Regions from separate parts of the Halomonas sp. 7T genome, predicted to be linked through region 1. Evidence: predicted binding sites of a transcription regulator. Region 1 holds the regulator's gene; each other region holds the start of a gene.

Evidence for each region. The regulator LexA, encoded in region 1, represses DNA repair genes until DNA is damaged. The targets are predictions, from matches to a motif close to TACTGTNTANNTANACAGTA.
Region 2: the regulator LexA is predicted to act here: its motif matches at 3,280-3,299, upstream of LOS15_RS01565 (LexA family protein).
Region 3: the regulator LexA is predicted to act here: its motif matches at 3,065-3,084, upstream of LOS15_RS09430 (LexA family protein).

The regions. Positions count from the first base shown of each region.
Region 1 is NZ_CP087112.1:1,543,120-1,548,569, reverse strand. Features, by position in the region: gene purU (formyltetrahydrofolate deformylase) at 333-1,187, shown strand; gene LOS15_RS07105 (energy-coupling factor ABC transporter permease) at 1,206-1,877, shown strand; gene lexA (transcriptional repressor LexA) at 1,914-2,594, opposite strand; gene LOS15_RS07095 (TetR/AcrR family transcriptional regulator) at 2,866-3,543, shown strand; gene LOS15_RS07090 (L,D-transpeptidase) at 3,521-4,084, shown strand; gene nagZ (beta-N-acetylhexosaminidase) at 4,125-5,135, shown strand; gene LOS15_RS07080 (hypoxanthine-guanine phosphoribosyltransferase) at 5,192-5,450, shown strand, end outside.
Region 2 is NZ_CP087112.1:322,637-328,086, forward strand. Features, by position in the region: gene oadA (sodium-extruding oxaloacetate decarboxylase subunit alpha) at 1-724, shown strand, start outside; gene LOS15_RS01555 (sodium ion-translocating decarboxylase subunit beta) at 737-2,059, shown strand; gene LOS15_RS01560 (IMPACT family protein) at 2,155-2,775, opposite strand; gene LOS15_RS01565 (LexA family protein) at 2,812-3,216, opposite strand; gene ccmA (cytochrome c biogenesis heme-transporting ATPase CcmA) at 3,484-4,104, shown strand; gene ccmB (heme exporter protein CcmB) at 4,153-4,851, shown strand; gene LOS15_RS01580 (heme ABC transporter permease) at 4,866-5,450, shown strand, end outside.
Region 3 is NZ_CP087112.1:2,022,770-2,028,219, forward strand. Features, by position in the region: gene LOS15_RS09415 (Smr/MutS family protein) at 191-754, shown strand; gene LOS15_RS09420 (patatin-like phospholipase family protein) at 761-1,801, opposite strand; gene LOS15_RS09425 (alpha/beta fold hydrolase) at 1,836-2,714, opposite strand; gene LOS15_RS09430 (LexA family protein) at 3,107-3,550, shown strand; gene LOS15_RS09435 (Y-family DNA polymerase) at 3,547-4,893, shown strand; gene LOS15_RS09440 (sodium-dependent transporter) at 4,855-5,450, opposite strand, start outside.

The sequences.
Region 1 (5,450 bases):
CAGCGGAAGCAGGCGCAGTGGTGGGCGACGACGGGGACGAAGTAGAGCGCGTGTTGGATGCATTAGTCACGAAAAGCCTAAAAAGTAAGACCTTAACTATACGGGAAGGCAGGGGCGGCTAACAATCATCATGGCCTCCGCCCGGTGCTTACCTTATGGGCTTCCGGTACACTAGAGCGGTTGAAGCGGTGCTCATAGCATCAGCTAATGAAGCGTAAGCATGCCATTGAAATAAGTTACGTGTGCCGATCAAAGCTGCTTATTAAAAAAGCACTTATCAAAGCCCCTATAAAAAGCACCTTTTAAAAGTACCAATTAAGAGATAGCTATCTATGTCGCACTATTATCGTCTTGTTGTTTCCTGCCCCGACCAAGTGGGCATTGTAGCGCGTGTTTCCAGCTTTATTGCCGAGCAGGGGGGGTCAATTACTGAAGCAAGCCAGCACTCCGACCTTGAAACAGGCCGGTTTTTTATGCGTTATGAAATTTTAGCGGATTCGCTGGGTATGTCTGCCGAGGCGCTGCGCACCTCTTTTGAACCTGTAGCAGACGCGTTCAATATGCAGTGGTCATTAATGGATACCCAAAAGCGTCGTCGCGTCGTGTTAATGGTGTCGCGGGAGTCGCACTGCTTGGTGGATCTACTTTACCGTTGGCAGGCCGGTGAGCTTGATTGCGATATTGTGGGTGTAATTTCTAACCATGAAGATATGCGTTCGCTGACGGAGTGGTACGGTATTCCTTATCACCATGTGCCCGTCGATGCGGCTAACAAGCAGGCATCGTTCGAGAAAGTGCAGGCCCAAATTGATAGCGTACGCGCTGATTGCGTCGTTTTAGCTCGCTATATGCAAATCCTGCCTCCTGCGCTGTGCGAGCGGTATGCTGGGCGAGTGATTAATATTCATCACAGTTTTCTGCCCTCGTTTGCTGGCGCAAAACCGTATCACCAAGCTTTCGAACGCGGCGTCAAACTCATTGGGGCCACCTGCCATTATGTCACCGAAGAACTGGATGCAGGGCCTATCATCGAACAGGATATTCATCGCGTAAGCCACTGCCATACACCTACCGATCTAGTGCGTTTTGGCCGAGATGTTGAGAAAGCGGTACTGGCAAGAGGGTTACGTTGGCATCTTGAGGATCGCGTGCTGATCCACGGTAATAAAACGATTGTATTTAGTTAACCACTGTTAGGGGCCTCCATGTCATTTGCGCAAAGTGTTCTCGCACCCTGGGCGCTGGTGCTTACCTGGTTAATATCACTGGGCGTGTTGGCCTGGGTGGTATGGCAGCGCCCCTGGCAAGTATTGAGCAGTGATATCGCACTTCAGCATCGCTGGTTGGGTGCTACGCTGGCCGTCATGTTGATGTGGCAGTTGCGTGCCCAAGCAGTCGATTGGCTGACGCTTCACCTTGTTTTTACCGTGTTAATGACCCTGGTATTTAGAATTCCGCTGGCGCTTCTAAGTAACGCAGTGATCAACATTGCGATGGTGGTGATAGGGCGTAATGATTGGGTGCTTTGGGGGGCTAATGTCATGATAACGGGTATCGTGCCCGCGTTTATCATTGGCTTGGTGTGGCGCCTAGTTGACCGGCGGTTGCCTGATAACTTGATGGTATTTATGTTTGCATGCGGTTTTTTCGGTGCTGCGTTAGCCACGCTGGGGGCTGGGCTCGTTACCGTGCTGTTGATTGTAGCGGCTGGGACGGATCCTGAGGCAGTTTATCTTGCTCAGGAGTATGCTCGGTTCCTGCCGCTTTTGATGCCCTCTGAAGCGTTTCTAACCGGCATGCTGTTAAGCATTTTACTGGTCTATCATCCTAGCTGGGTGGCCACGTTCAATGACCACCGCTATATCGATTCTCAATAAGCCTGCTGGAGCAGCTATATAGCTATAGCCTGAGGGCTAACCTAATGCCTGCCCGTTTCCGCCCCGTATAACCCCAACGCCGACCCCTTCTATGTCTAGCTGCTGAGTGCGTAGATCGATTTCAATGGGGGCAAAGTCGGCGTTTTCAGCCACCAGGGTCACTTGGTGGCCTTGGCGCTTAAAGCGTTTAACGGTGACTTCATCTTCAAGCCTGGCAACGACTATTTGCCCATCGCGAACGCGATCAGTGCGGTGTACTGCCAACAAATCGCCCTCTAGGATGCCTACGTCTTTCATCGATAATCCACGCACTCGCAGCAGGTAATCTGCTTTTGGCGTGAAATATTCCGCAGGCAGTGGGCAGTAACGGTCAATATGCTCGGCTGCCAAAATAGGGCTACCTGCGGCAACCTCCCCAATGACCGGTAGCCCGATGAGCTGGGTATCCACACTGGTCGCTGAAGGCGTTGGTGAGGCAGTTTCCGCCACCTCTGAAGCGTCCTGGTTAGGCAAGCGGATACCCCGTGATGTATTGCGGATAATCCGAATGGCGCCTTTGCGTTCTAACGCGCGCAGGTGCTCTTCCGCCGCGTTGGGAGAGCGGAACCCCAGCGCCTTAGCAATTTCTGCGCGCGTAGGCGGGTAGCCAAATTCACCCATCGTTTTAACGATGAAATCAAATACGTGCTGCTGACGTGCTGTGAGTGGACGCGACATAACAAACTCCAAAAAATGAAAAGACAGTAGCGACATGTCGGCTAATCAGTATGTGTTTAAGTATACAGTATGTTCCTCTGTCCAGTACATGGTTGAGCTTTATCTAGCGGTAGAGCTTGCTGATGTAAGTGAAAAACAGCACGAGCGTTTGAATTTTTGAGAAAAATAGTGACAGGTAGTGAATGATTGAGTGGATATAAAGGATTGAGACGAGGGAGTTAATGACATAGTATTTTGCGATGTTTTAAACACTTGTTTTTTGGAGGGCGCGATGGCGCAGTCTGATACGGTAACGCGTATTTTAGATACCGCAGAGGTGCTATTTGCAGAGCGCGGTTTTGCCGAAACCTCGCTGCGCAATATCACAAGCAAGGCGCGGGTTAACCTAGCGGCGGTCAACTATCACTTTGGTTCGAAAAAAGCGCTTATCCAAGCCGTTTTTGCGCGGTACTTGGAGCCTTTTTCACAACGGTTTCATACCGCGCTAGATGATCTAGAGGCACGCCATCAAGGCGCGCCTATACCGTTGGAGGTGCTACTTGAAACCATGGCATCAACGGTGCTGGCAGTGCCTGCAGAGCGGAATAGCTTGAAGGTATTCATGCGGTTGTTGGGGCTCGCATACAGCCAGGCGCAGGGACATCTACGGCGCTATATCCAGCAGGAGTATGGCGATGTATTTACACGCTTCACTGAGCTGGTACGCCAAGCCACCCCTGATTTGCCTGATGCGGAGCGCTTTTGGCGGCTACACTTCATGTTAGGTACCGTCATTTTCACCCTGTCGGGTCTTGATGCACTGCGCGACATCGCTGCTAAAGACTACAACGAGCAGGTCACCGTTAGAGACTTGGTAAGACGTTTACGCCCGGTGGTGGTGGCCGCCATGCATGCACCGCTACCCCCTGCACCAGAAGAAGGTCCGTATGAGAACGCCCACGTTAGCTGAGCTACCGCCTTTAGACGATCACTGGCTAGAGATTGACACGCAGAGACAGCAACTGCGCTGTTGGCAGGGGCGAGTACTGCGTCATGAATGCGCTATTTCAACGGGGGAAGCGGGTGTCGGCCAGCAAGAGGGCAGTGGCCAAACGCCCCAGGGCTGGCACTATGTGCGGGCAGCGATTGGCGATGGCCTGCCAGAAAATGCGGTGTTTCGCGGCCGTCGATGGACGCGTGAGGTGTACACCGCTGAACTAGCGGAAACCCATCACTCCCGTGACTGGATATTGACGCGGATTTTATGGCTGTGCGGCTTAGAAGTGGGCAAAAACCGTGGCGGCGAGGTGGATTCCCAGCGGCGCTATATTTATTTGCACGGTACGCCACCCGATCAACCGATGGGAGAGCCTGCCTCTCATGGCTGTATTCGATTACGCAATGACGATTTATTAGTGGTTTTTCAGTTTGCACGACCCGGTACGTCGGTTTGGCTGCATGGAGGCGATGCTTACGTTTCTGTCTCTGATAATTTTGACACGCCTCATTGATCGTCTAAAATTGCTACCCCTCCTTGTTGGATCCATCACAATGACTCAATCCCTAGGCCCGGTCATGCTTGACCTTGAAGGGCCGCAATTGACTAAAGCTGACAAACAGCTGTTGCGGGATCCTGCGGTGGGCGGGGTCATCCTGTTTGCGCGTAACGTAGAGAATGCCTATCAAACGCGCCAATTATGCAGCGATATCCGTCGGGTACGCGCGGATCTGCTGCTCGCTATCGACCAAGAAGGCGGGCGTGTTCAGCGTCTCAAGCAAGGCGTCACCAGGCTGCCACCCATGGCGCGCATTGGCGACCTATTTACCGGCAACCAAGAAGCGGGTATGGCGTTAGCCAAAGATGCAGGCTGGCTATTGGGTATGGAGATGGCTGCTTGTGGGCTGGATATTAGTTTCGCCCCAGTGCTGGACGTAGAGAGCGGAATTTCTAGCGTGATTGGTGACCGCAGTTTCAGCAGTGATCCCGCCCATGTTGCATTATTGGGCCAAGGGTTTATTCAAGGTTTACATGACGCGGGTATGGCGGCCGTGGGAAAACACTTCCCGGGTCACGGCGGCGTTGCAGCTGATTCTCATGTGGCACTCCCCGTTGATAACCGCCCCTTCGAGCAAATAAAACAGCACGATCTTCTTCCCTTTACCCGTCTTGCAAGTCAACTGGGTGGGGTAATGCCTGCCCATGTGATCTATAGCGCGTTTGATACCCGGCCTGCGGGTTTTTCACCTAATTGGCTGGGTATGCTCAGGGAGTCGTTAGGGTTTAAAGGGTGTATTTTTTCCGATGATTTGAGCATGACAGGCGCTCATGAAGCTGGGGATCCAAAAGCGCGTGCAAACGCAGCGTTAACGGCTGGTTGCGACATGCTGTTGGTGTGTAATGATCGAGCTGCCGCACTTGAGGTGGTCGATGCTTGTCGGGGCTTGCAAAGTAAGCGCCCCGCTAAACTGCGCTATGGACGTGCTAGACCCGATCTCGATGCGCTATCGGCATTAGGCCGTTGGCGGCGTACGCATGCCCAATTAGAAGCACTCGCTAATTAATCATCTCTGTTTAAAGTAAATAACCCGATACTGTTTACGTGCTTTGGAGTAATTGAATGTCCAAATTGGATAAAGAAACGCTTGAGTCGCTGGATTCAATGCGTGAGTTGATGGATAACGCTGACTGCTTGATCTCTCAGGAAAAAGTAGAGCGTGCCTTAGATCGTATGGCTGAGGCGATTACCAAAGATTTGGGCGATAAGTTGCCGGTTTTTTACTGTGTTATGAATGGCGGGTTAATCACCACCGGGCATCTTTTAACCCGGCTAGGTTTTCCGCTAGAAGTGGATTACCTGCATGCCACGCGTTATCGCA
Region 2 (5,450 bases), 1.2 Mb from region 1:
AGAAGTTCAGGCGCTATTAAAAGGAGAGTACGGCTCCGCGCCTGCGCCGTTTAATGCAGAGCTGCAAAAGCGTGTGCTTGAAGGCGGCGAGCCGATTACTTGTCGCCCAGCGGATAATCTGTCGCCTGAGATGGATAAGTTGGCGGCTGAGCTCAAAGAAAACGCTAGTGCAGATAACATTCGTTTAGCCGACGGCGAGCGGGAAATAGATGATGTGCTGACGTACGCGTTATTCCCACAGATTGGCTTGAAGTTCCTGAAAAACCGCGATAACCCAGATGCCTTTGAGCCAGCGCCCCAGGCGCCTGAGGCGAGTGCGTCAAAAGCGCCTGCCAAGGTCGAAAAGAGTGCCAACGTCCCGGTGGCCGCGAGCGGTCCAGAAACCTATACCGTGAAGCTTAACGGCAAAGCGTTTGTGGTGGAGGTCTCCGAAGGGGGCGACATCAGTGAGGTGAAAGAGCAGACGACGAGTGCCTCAAAAGAGCCGGCGGCCAGCAATGAAGTTGAAAGCAGCGGCGAAAGCATTGATGCACCGCTAGCGGGCAATATCTTCAAAGTCAATGTGCGTCCTGGCGACCAAGTAGCGGAAGGCGATGTGGTGATTATTTTGGAAGCCATGAAAATGGAAACCGAAGTTCGCGCCAGCAGTGCCGGTACCGTATCGAAAGTTAACGTCAGCGAGGGTGACAGTGTCACCGTCGGCGATTCGCTGATCGAGCTTTAAGGGCATTCGGCAATGGATAAGTTAATCACCTTATGGGAGGGCTCGGGGCTTTATAACCTCGAGCTTGGTCAGGCGGTCATGATTTTGGTAGGGCTCGGGTTGCTCTACCTCGCCATCTACAAGAAGTTTGAGCCATTGCTGCTAGTGCCGATTGGGTTTGGCGGTATTCTTGCCAACATCCCTGAGGCAGGCTTGGCAATTTCTGCGTTAGATCAGGCGATCGAGGTCGCAAAACCCGCTGTACTGCAACAAATGGCCACTGCGCTGGGCGCTACCCTTGATCCATTAAGCGGTGTAGAAGCGTGGCGTGAGACGCTGAAGACGATCGCTTACGATACTGCGGCACCGGATCAGTTGCGTGCGGCGAAAGACGTTGCCATGAACGTTGGCTACGGCGATGGCATGCTTTATAGCTTCTATAATGTAGCGATTGCCTCAGGTATTGCCCCGCTGCTCATCTTTATGGGTGTGGGGGCAATGACCGACTTTGGCCCGTTGCTGGCTAACCCGCGTACGCTCTTTTTAGGGGCAGCTGCTCAGTTTGGTATTTTTGCCACGCTGTTTGGTGCCGTTGCGCTCTCTTCGCTGGGGGTTATGGACTTCTCCCTCAACCAAGCGGCAGCCATTGGTATTATCGGTGGTGCTGACGGCCCGACCTCTATTTACGTGTCGAGTGTCCTTGCTCCTGAGCTGCTGGGTGCGATTGCGGTGGCAGCGTATGCCTACATGGCGCTTGTGCCGCTGATTCAGCCGCCCATCATGCGCCTGTTGACCACCCAGAAAGAGCGTAAAATCACCATGACGCAGCTGCGTCCAGTATCCAAGCTGGAGAAAATTGTTTTCCCGCTGATGCTGCTAATATTGGTTGCGCTCTTTTTGCCCGATGCAGCGCCGCTGTTAGGCATGTTCTGCTTTGGTAATTTGATGCGTGAGTGCGGTGTAGTTGAGCGTTTATCAGATACCGCGCAAAATGCGTTGATCAATATCGTGACGATTATCTTAGGGCTATCGGTAGGCTCTAAGCTGATGGCAGAAAGCTTTCTAACGTTCGAAACGCTAGGAATCTTAGGCTTGGGTATTGTTGCATTTGGGATTGGTACCGCCGCAGGCGTGTTGATGGCGAAGCTGATGAACGTAGTGAGCAAAATGCCGATTAACCCGTTGATTGGTGCCGCTGGGGTTTCGGCAGTGCCAATGGCGGCTCGTGTAGCCAATAAAGTGGGCTTGGAGTCTAACCCGCATAACTTCCTGCTAATGCATGCCATGGGGCCCAACGTAGCAGGCGTTATTGGCTCTGCCGTGGCGGCTGGGGTAATGATTAAGTATTTAGGCTAGTGTTAGGGACTACCCGGCATTAGCAACATGTCATGCCCGATAACGCAGCTTGCTAAGCAAGCTGCGTTTTTTTGGTGCTGCTTTTTAGCAAACAGCTACAGCACTTTGTGGATAGTGAGAGGCATTTTTAGGCGGTTTTCTAACGCTTCAAGGCTAAGAGGGACGTCTTGAGGCCAGCCAACGGTCATACCGACACCTTTGCTGTCGTAGTCGACGTGCTGAATGGGAATCTGCTGCTCGTCGCACCAGGCGCGCACTATTGCCTCATGGGCAAAACTTACGCGCAGCAGGTAATTTTCCCGCTCAATTATCTCTCGCGTCGGTAGTGTCTCTAGCCCGGCATTGACCGCTTGGGCATAGGCACGGGCGAGTCCCCCGGTGCCTAATTTAGTGCCACCAAAGTAACGAGTTACAACACAGCCGATTTCACCTAACCCGCTGCCCAACAAAGCTTGATACATAGGTCTTCCTGCTGTTCCTCCGGGTTCGCCATCATCTGAAAAACCAATATGCGTTTGCTCTCCAGGTGGGCCGGCAATAAAAGCGCTGCAGTGATGGCTAGCGTTGGGGTGGGCCGTTTTGGCTGCTTGAAGCAGCGCATCAAAGGCTTCTTTGTTCGGTGCATGGCACACCCAGGTGAGAAACTGGCTTTTTTCTACCTCGATAACGGCAGTGTGCCACTGTGTGGGGGGTAAATCAGGGATGCGATAACGCACTCATTACTCCTGGGAGTCGTGAGGCCGGGGTGAGCCTTAATGATGCCGTGGTGGTGAGTCATGATGCTCAATACCCATCACCATACCTAAAACTTGAATATCACAATTATGCAGGAATACCGCAGGGGTTGCTGCGTCTTCAGGCAATAAATGGACGCCCAAACGACTAATCGAGAGCTGCTTTAACGCAACTTCACGCTGATTAATAGTCGCAACCGCCATTTCATGCTGGGAGTCATACTGATAACGGCGAATGATAATAACATCGCCATCGAATAAGTTGCTGTCGTGCATGCGGTCACCGCGCACTTTGAGTGCGTAGGTGTTGCGCCGTGTAATGTGTGAAGTGTTAGCTTCTCGCACGACCGTAGAGGATCGTGGTGTTGGCTGAAAGGGGGTGCTAGGTGTAGGGCGTGTTGCGAGCATCGACGTTGTCATCATGATTTCTCCAATGCAGCGCCCGTTCCTTAGGCGTTTGGTTAAAATGAGTGCTGTTTTTTTATAAAGTGTTTTTTCATACAGTATTCACAGTATAAGCCTGTTTTTGCATACAGTTCCAGTGGTGGGTTTTTCGTTATTCCTCGCACACATTTTTTGTGCCTTTATTGCGATATGTCATGCTGCGACCCAAGGCCGCAGAGTGCGACTGGCGAGAAAGTGGCTTTCCGTGTAGAGTTCGACCCGAATTCTATGTGGCTGGAGAAAGCTTTGAGCCTGTGCCTGCAAGCCCGCCAGCTGGCCTGTGAACGCGATGACCGTTGGCTATTTGAAGGGCTCGATCTTGATATTCACAGTGGTGAGATCGTGCGCATTGAAGGGCCCAATGGCAGCGGCAAAACAACGCTGTTGAAAATTCTCTCGGGTCAGCTGAGTGACTATCATGGCGAGCTTTACTGGAATGGCGCATTAATGCGTGAAGGTCGTGAACATTTTCTCGCCAATTTGCTCTATTTAGGACACGCCCCTGGGGTTAAATCAGGACTAACCCCCTTAGAAAACCTAGCCTGGTATCAGGCGCTTAGTGGTGAGTCGGGGTCTGAAGAGCAGCGTGAAGAGGCCCTGGCTAATGTGGGGTTAAGAGGTTTTGAAGACGTACCAGCAGGTCAGCTTTCTGCGGGCCAGCAGCGCCGGGTGGCGCTGGCAAGGTTAACGCTTACCCCGCGTGCCCTCTGGGTGCTGGATGAGCCATTTACCGCCATTGATCGTGATGGGGTGGCAGCACTTGAGGCGCAGCTTGTTACGCATGCAAAGGCGGGGGGATGTGTACTGGTTACCACCCACCATGAGCTAACCGCTTCACCCGTGCTTAGAAGAGTACAGTTGGGGTAAAAGGAGATAGTGTTGCCCAGTACAAATGCCACCGCCAGTGCTCCAGTAATGCTTATGTACGAGCCCCAAGGAGGGCTTCTAGTGGCACTAAGCGCCACGCTTAAGCGTGATTTAACGCTGATGCTGCGTAGGCGAGGGGAAGTGCTTAATCCGCTGGTGTTTTTTGCCCTAGTGATCACCCTTTTTCCTATCGGTATTTCGCCTGACCCTCAGCTATTAGCGGTTATTGCTCCAGGGTTACTGTGGGTGGCGGCATTATTGGCAGCGCTGCTTTCTTTAGATAGCCTGTTTCGCAGCGATTACGAAGATGGCAGCCTGGAGCAAATGCTGTTAGCACCGCAGCCTCTGGCAGCATTAGGCTTAGCAAAAGTGGCGGTGCATTGGCTGCTGACCGGGTTGCCTCTGGCACTAATGGCGCCAGTGCTCGGCATTATGCTGGCACTTCCCGCTGGCAGCTATCTGGTACTAGCACTTTCATTGGCACTGGGTACGGCTAGCTTAAGCTTAATTGGTGCGATTGGCGCCGCGCTAACCGTAGGCTTGGCACGGGGAGGGGTACTGCTCTCGTTGCTGGTACTGCCGCTGTATATTCCAATACTTATTTTTGGAGCCGGTGCGGTACAGGCCGCGATTATGGGCGATGGCGTGGCGGCACACTTGGCAATTCTGGGCGCGTTATTGGCTATGGCGTTGATGCTTTCACCCTGGGCAATTGCCGCGTCACTTCGCATCAGTATCAACGGCTAAAGGACGGAAAATCCATGTGGGCCTTTATTAACAAACTAAGATCACCCAAGTGGTTTTACACGATTAGCGCAAAGCTGCAGCCCTGGTTTTGGGCAGTAGCCGCGTTGCTGTTGATAGTCGGTACGGTTTGGGGGCTTGTCTTTGCACCTGCGGATTATCAGCAGGGGAATAGTTTCCGTATTATTTACGTTCATGTGCCAGCGGCTTTTTTAGCCCAGTCGGTTTTTGTTTCCATGGCCATCACTGGGCTGGTGTTTATGGTGTGGAAAATCAAAATCGCTGATATGGCCGCGACCGTAATGGCGCCACTAGGCGCGGCGATGACATTCATCGCGCTTTTTTCGGGGGCGGTGTGGGGAGTGCCCACTTGGGGAACGTGGTGGATGTGGGATGCACGTCTCACTTCAATGCTGATTTTACTGTTTTTATACTTGGGCGTTATTGCCTTACGGGGAGCGTTTAGCAGTCGCGATAGCGGCTCACGCGCAGCCTCCGTATTGGCGATGGTGGGGGTTATCAATATCCCGATTATTAAATACTCGGTGGATTGGTGGTACACGCTTCATCAGCCCGCCACCTTTACGATCACTGGCCGAGCG
Region 3 (5,450 bases), 480 kb from region 1:
GCTCCTGGCGTATAAAAGTTATTATGCGATTGTACCTTTGACGCCGCCTGGTTCACAGCGCATGGTTGCACTCACAAGCGCTTCACAGCAACGGTTAACGGTAGTCGTTCACAGTAACGACAGTCTCGCTATACTGTGTGCTTCTCCATTATGCTTATCTGCTAACACTTCTTTTTTATTTGAGCCGACTATGACGCGACACCTGCCCAACGACGACGATATCAGTGTTTTTCGCCAAGCACTGCAAGCAGCAGGCGTTCGCCGTATTGCCACTAATCAAGCGGACCCCGGCAAACCCAAGCGTCAAACGGCCGCCAGCGAAGCGCGCCGCCGCGCGGCGGTCGAGAGCAACACGCTGCAAACCAGCGGGCGCACATCCGACGGCCGAGTAGAAGCCGTGCGCCCGTCAGAGTACTTGGAGTTCAGTGTGCCCGACCTGCCCTGGCGAACGTTTAGCCAACTTAAGCGTGGCCAAACGGCGTGGCAAGCGGGTTTAGATCTACACGGCTATACCTTGGAAGAAGCAAGGATTGAGCTGGAAAGTTTTTTGCGCGACGCCGCGGCACAAGGCATGCGTTGCGTGCTAGTCGTGCATGGTAAGGCTTGGGGCACCACCTCAGATTTTCCGGTGCTTAAAAGCCATACCAATGCGTGGTTAAGAGAGTGGCCTGGCGTGCTGGCGTTCTGTTCCGCCACCGAACTCGATGGCGGCACTGGGGCGGTATATATCCTGCTGCGTAAGCGCGGCCACTAGCCGTGGCTATTCCGCCGCATCCGAGGCAATGCCGGGCATGCGGCGCTCCAACGCCTGATCAGCCAAATGACGACCTAAGCGGATCAACTCATTCGCACGGTGGAACTCATACGTACTGCACACGGTTTTGGGTATTTCGATCAAAACATCGGGCGGGTAGCCTGCTACCTTATACTTCGCTAACGCAGCCTGGGTGATATCAAACGATTCAAGAATCATATCGAGCTTGCCCCACTCGCGCTTACCGCGAAGGTCCACCGTTTCATCATCGTCGCTCCCATCACCATTACTGCCCCCCAGGCCATCCCATAGGCGGCGCGTGGTAGCGCGCACATCGTCCATCCAGCCGCCAATGTTCGCATCGCGACTCCGCTCTAACGCGGTGCGGCTGTCACCACTCTCTTGTTGAGGCAGTAGCTCCTCCAGCGTGACCGGCTGCGGGCTGTGGGCGGTGACGTTTACCGCCACCACGAAATCCGCCTCATGGGCCGCGAGAATTGGCATCATCGGTAGCGGGTTGAGCAACCCTCCGTCAACTAACACCTGCTCGCCAAGATGCACCGGTGTAATAACACCCGGCACGGCGATAGAGGCACGGATTGCCTGGAGTAAAGGGCCATTTTGAAACCACACTTCACGCTGACGAACCAGATCCGTCGCTACGGTTGTCACAGGGATAGGCAAATCTTCGATCAGCCTATCGCCGACCAGCTCTTCTAGCTTGCTCATCACTTTATTGGCACGCATAGCCCCCATGGGGCTCCAGGTCACATCGACCAGCTTGAGCACGTCTAAATAATCCAGGTTGCACACCCACTCCCGGTATTCAGGCAGCTTGCCAGCGGCATAAATACCGCCAATTAACGCCCCCATGGAACAGCCGGCAATCGAAATAATCTCGAAGCCTCGCGCTTCCAACGCTTCAATCACGCCAATATGCGCGTACCCCCTAGCCCCTCCGCTACCCAATACCAGTGCCACCTTATTACCACCCTTCAAGGAGCTGCTTGCCACAGGTGCTTCAATAACATGCGCTACTTTCTTCATCATCATTTTCCTAACGCGAGCCATCAGGTACCCGCTACGCTTGCTGACTAATGGTGCTGGCCACGTGGTGAACCGCCTGAGGTTCAAGATGCAGGTGATGGCCCCCTGCCAGCACATGGCGCGTTAAGTTTGGCACCGCTTGGCGCGCTTTTTCCGCCCAGCTCCGCTCGCCTAAAATGCCCTGCTCCCCTTCTATCAATAGCACCGGTGCTTGAATGTCTGCCAGTAATGCCAACACCTGCTGGGGCGTAAAGCGCACCAAAGAAGGTTTTAATAAACGGCTATCGGTACGCATTTGCACATGCCCATCAGCCGTCGCCTGGGTGTTACGTTTCACAAGTGGCGTGGCGGTGATGCTATCCAGCGGCGTGACACCACCGGCTACCCGCGCGGCGACCGCACTCTCAACATCAGGATAACGAGGAGGACGGGAAAGCGGCCGCCTATAGGCCACTAACCCTTTGCGTAGTTGGCTGGCCGTCTCTTCAGCAGGTGTGTTGAGCGCGCCTAAACCGTCTAATAAAATGAGCTTATCCACCCGCTCGGGCAGTGCCGATGCCACCAAGCACGCCACGGCTGCCCCCATCGAGTGGGCAAGCAACGTTGTCTTTTCGATCGCTAACGATTCCAGGGCATCCAGCACGTCATGGGTATAGTCCCAGAGTGCATAGTCGTTTCCTGTAGGCGCATGAGCCGAATGCCCGTGACCGCGAAAATCAATCGCCACAATGCGAATATCCAGTGCTTTCACCAACAGCGGCGCCAGCCGGCTGAAGCTTGCCGCGTTGTCTAGCCAGCCATGCAGTGCTACCCAGGTAGGCGCCGTGCTACGCCCCCAGCTAAGCGCCGCCAGCCGCCCATTCGCCAGGGAAAGCGGTTGTGCAGCCGTACCCACGCCGGTCGATTCATTCATAAGCAGGTTCTCTTTAAAGCCGGATAACCAAGCAATGTTATATACGTCAGATGACGCTCTAGGACGTAAACGTTACCATGCTAAACGCAGCGCATCTGCCGCTTTTATACGGCGATCGCTCGCGTTCTGCTGCTACTTTGTAATGCGCTTAATGATGATAACCAACAGGAAAATGACTATGAAACCACGTCGTGACACCCGTGCTCGCAATCTTGTGTTCTTGATTACCGTGATCAGTGCATTGATGGTTGGCCTGTGGCTGGCTCGCTAGGCCACGAGCACTCGCTAAGCCAATCGCCCCCCGACGTCCAGCTTTGAACATCGCTTGCAATTTTTCACCCATGAATAAATACTGTATATAAATACACTATTTGTTCATGAGGATGCTGACGATGCCGTCTCAACCCACTACTGTTGCGACAGCCCAGCCGTTAACCTCTCAGCCGCTGCCATTTCCAACGTTATACGGCCGCGCTGGGTTTAGCGGCTTCCCTTCGCCCGCTCAGGATTACGAACCGCGCACGCTCGATCTCAACGAACGGCTGATCAAGCATCCTACCCATACGTTTTACCTCACCGCCACGGGTGACAGCATGGAAGGCTGGGGGATATTCGACGGTGACTTGCTAGTGGTAGATCGCAGCATACCGCCCCGCTTAGGGCATATCCTGGTCGCCATGTTGGAAGAGGAAGTGCTGATCAAGCGTTATGCGCTCTATCAAGGCACGCCACACCTTTGCTCGGCACACCCTCACTACCCGCCATTGCCGCTAGAAGAGACAAATTGCCAGCTATGGGGCGTGGTGCGCGCCGTCATCCACGAGTATCTGCCATGATTGGCCTGGTTGACGCCAATAACTTTTATGTTTCCTGCGAGCGTGTATTTAATCCTGCGCTTGAAGGCAAACCCGTTGGCGTAATGTCAAACAACGACGGCTGTGTGATTGCCCGCTCGGCCGAAATGAAAGCGATGGAAATCCCCATGGGTACTCCCTCCTTCAAGCTGGAAGGCTTGCGCCGACGAGGAGCGATTCACCTGTTGTCATCTAACTACGAGCTGTATGGCGACATGTCCGCACGTCTTACCCAGCTACTGCAAGATGCTTGCCCAGAGGTCGCGCCTTACTCTATTGATGAAATGTTTATCTATCTAGACGGCTTCAGCGACGCACAATGCCAAACGCTTGGGGAAGCCATGCGCCGCCGTATTCGCCGCTATTTAGGGCTTCCCGTATGCGTCGGACTGGCACCTACCCATACGCTCGCCAAGCTCGCTAATCACGTTGCCAAAAAGCAGCCTTACTACCAAGGGGTTTGCCTACTCACGGCCAATAGCCCAACCACTACGGCGCTGCTGAAACAGCTGCCGGTGAATGAGGTATGGGGTGTCGGCAGACGTATAGCAGAACGGCTCGCGGTAAGTGGCATTCGCACGGCATGGCAGTTACGGGAGTGCGACCCAAAGCAACTTCGCAAACGATTTTCAGTGGTACTGGCCCGTACAGCGATCGAGCTACGCGGCACCCCCTGTTTGGAAATGAACGCACTAGAAGAGCCGCGTCAGCGTATTATGACATCGCGCTCATTTGGACAGGCCACCGGCATCAAAGCGGAACTGCACGCAGCCCTGCGCCGCCATGCCCAGCGTAGTGCTGAAAAGTTGCGCCAGCAAAAAAGCCTTACCCGCGCTGTGTTGCTGTTTCTAAACACCAACCGCCACCGCAAAGACCAGCCTCAACTTTCGCCCAGCGCGATGATTCCCCTAGCATCACCAAGCGACGATACCCGCGTTATTTTAGAGGCCGTACGCGAGGGGCTTGAGCAGATGTATCGGCCGGGGTTTCAGTTCATGAAAGCCGGCGTCATGTTGTTGGATTTAGTGGATGCGCAGCAGTATCAACTTTCACTGTTGCAGACTCCCACCAAGGCGCATCCGCACTTGATGAATACCGTTGACGCTATTAATCAGCGCATGGGGCAAGGCACGATTCGTTTTGGTATGACAGCGGCAAAAGCACCGTGGCAGTTGCGCTGCGCGCATCGTTCTCAGCGCTACACCACGTGCTGGGAGGAGTTAATGGAGGCAGGCACTCACCCCGGCGCGATTGCCGCCGCCAGGGTGAAGCGTGAACAGCAGCGGTTAGCGCAAGCGCACCGCTTGGCGCAGCCGCGGGCTTAACGCCTCGCCGGCTAGCGCAAATATTACTAAGATCGCCAGTAGTATCGGCCAGTGAGCAGCAAACGACACTGGGTAAAGGCCCAGCGCGTCGACAAAAATAACCAAAATACCTAGCGGACTGACGTAACGCACCATGGCGAGCCAAAGTGCATAAGGCAAAGGCGCAAGGCCCAGCTCGTCGCGGAAGGTTTCGCTTTTCAGCACAAACCCTGCCAGCAGCACCATACCTAGGCCACCCAGTGGCATCATCCAGCGCGAGGTCAGGTAATCCAACCAATCAAAGAAGTTTTTACCTGCTACTGTCCAGTCGGCCCCGACGTTAAACGACAGCATTGCCAGCGTGCTGATCAGCCATAGCACGATACCCGTCGCCCAAGAGGCAGACTTGCGATTCATACCTTTGTTGTCGCATAACCACGACACCGTGGCTTCCACCATCGAAATAGATGAGGTCAGCGCCGCCATTGAGAGCATCAAGAAAAACAGAATGCCAAATAGCGTGCCCATTGGCATCGCCTGGAAGGCCAGCGGCAGGCTCATAAAGATCAGCCCCGGCC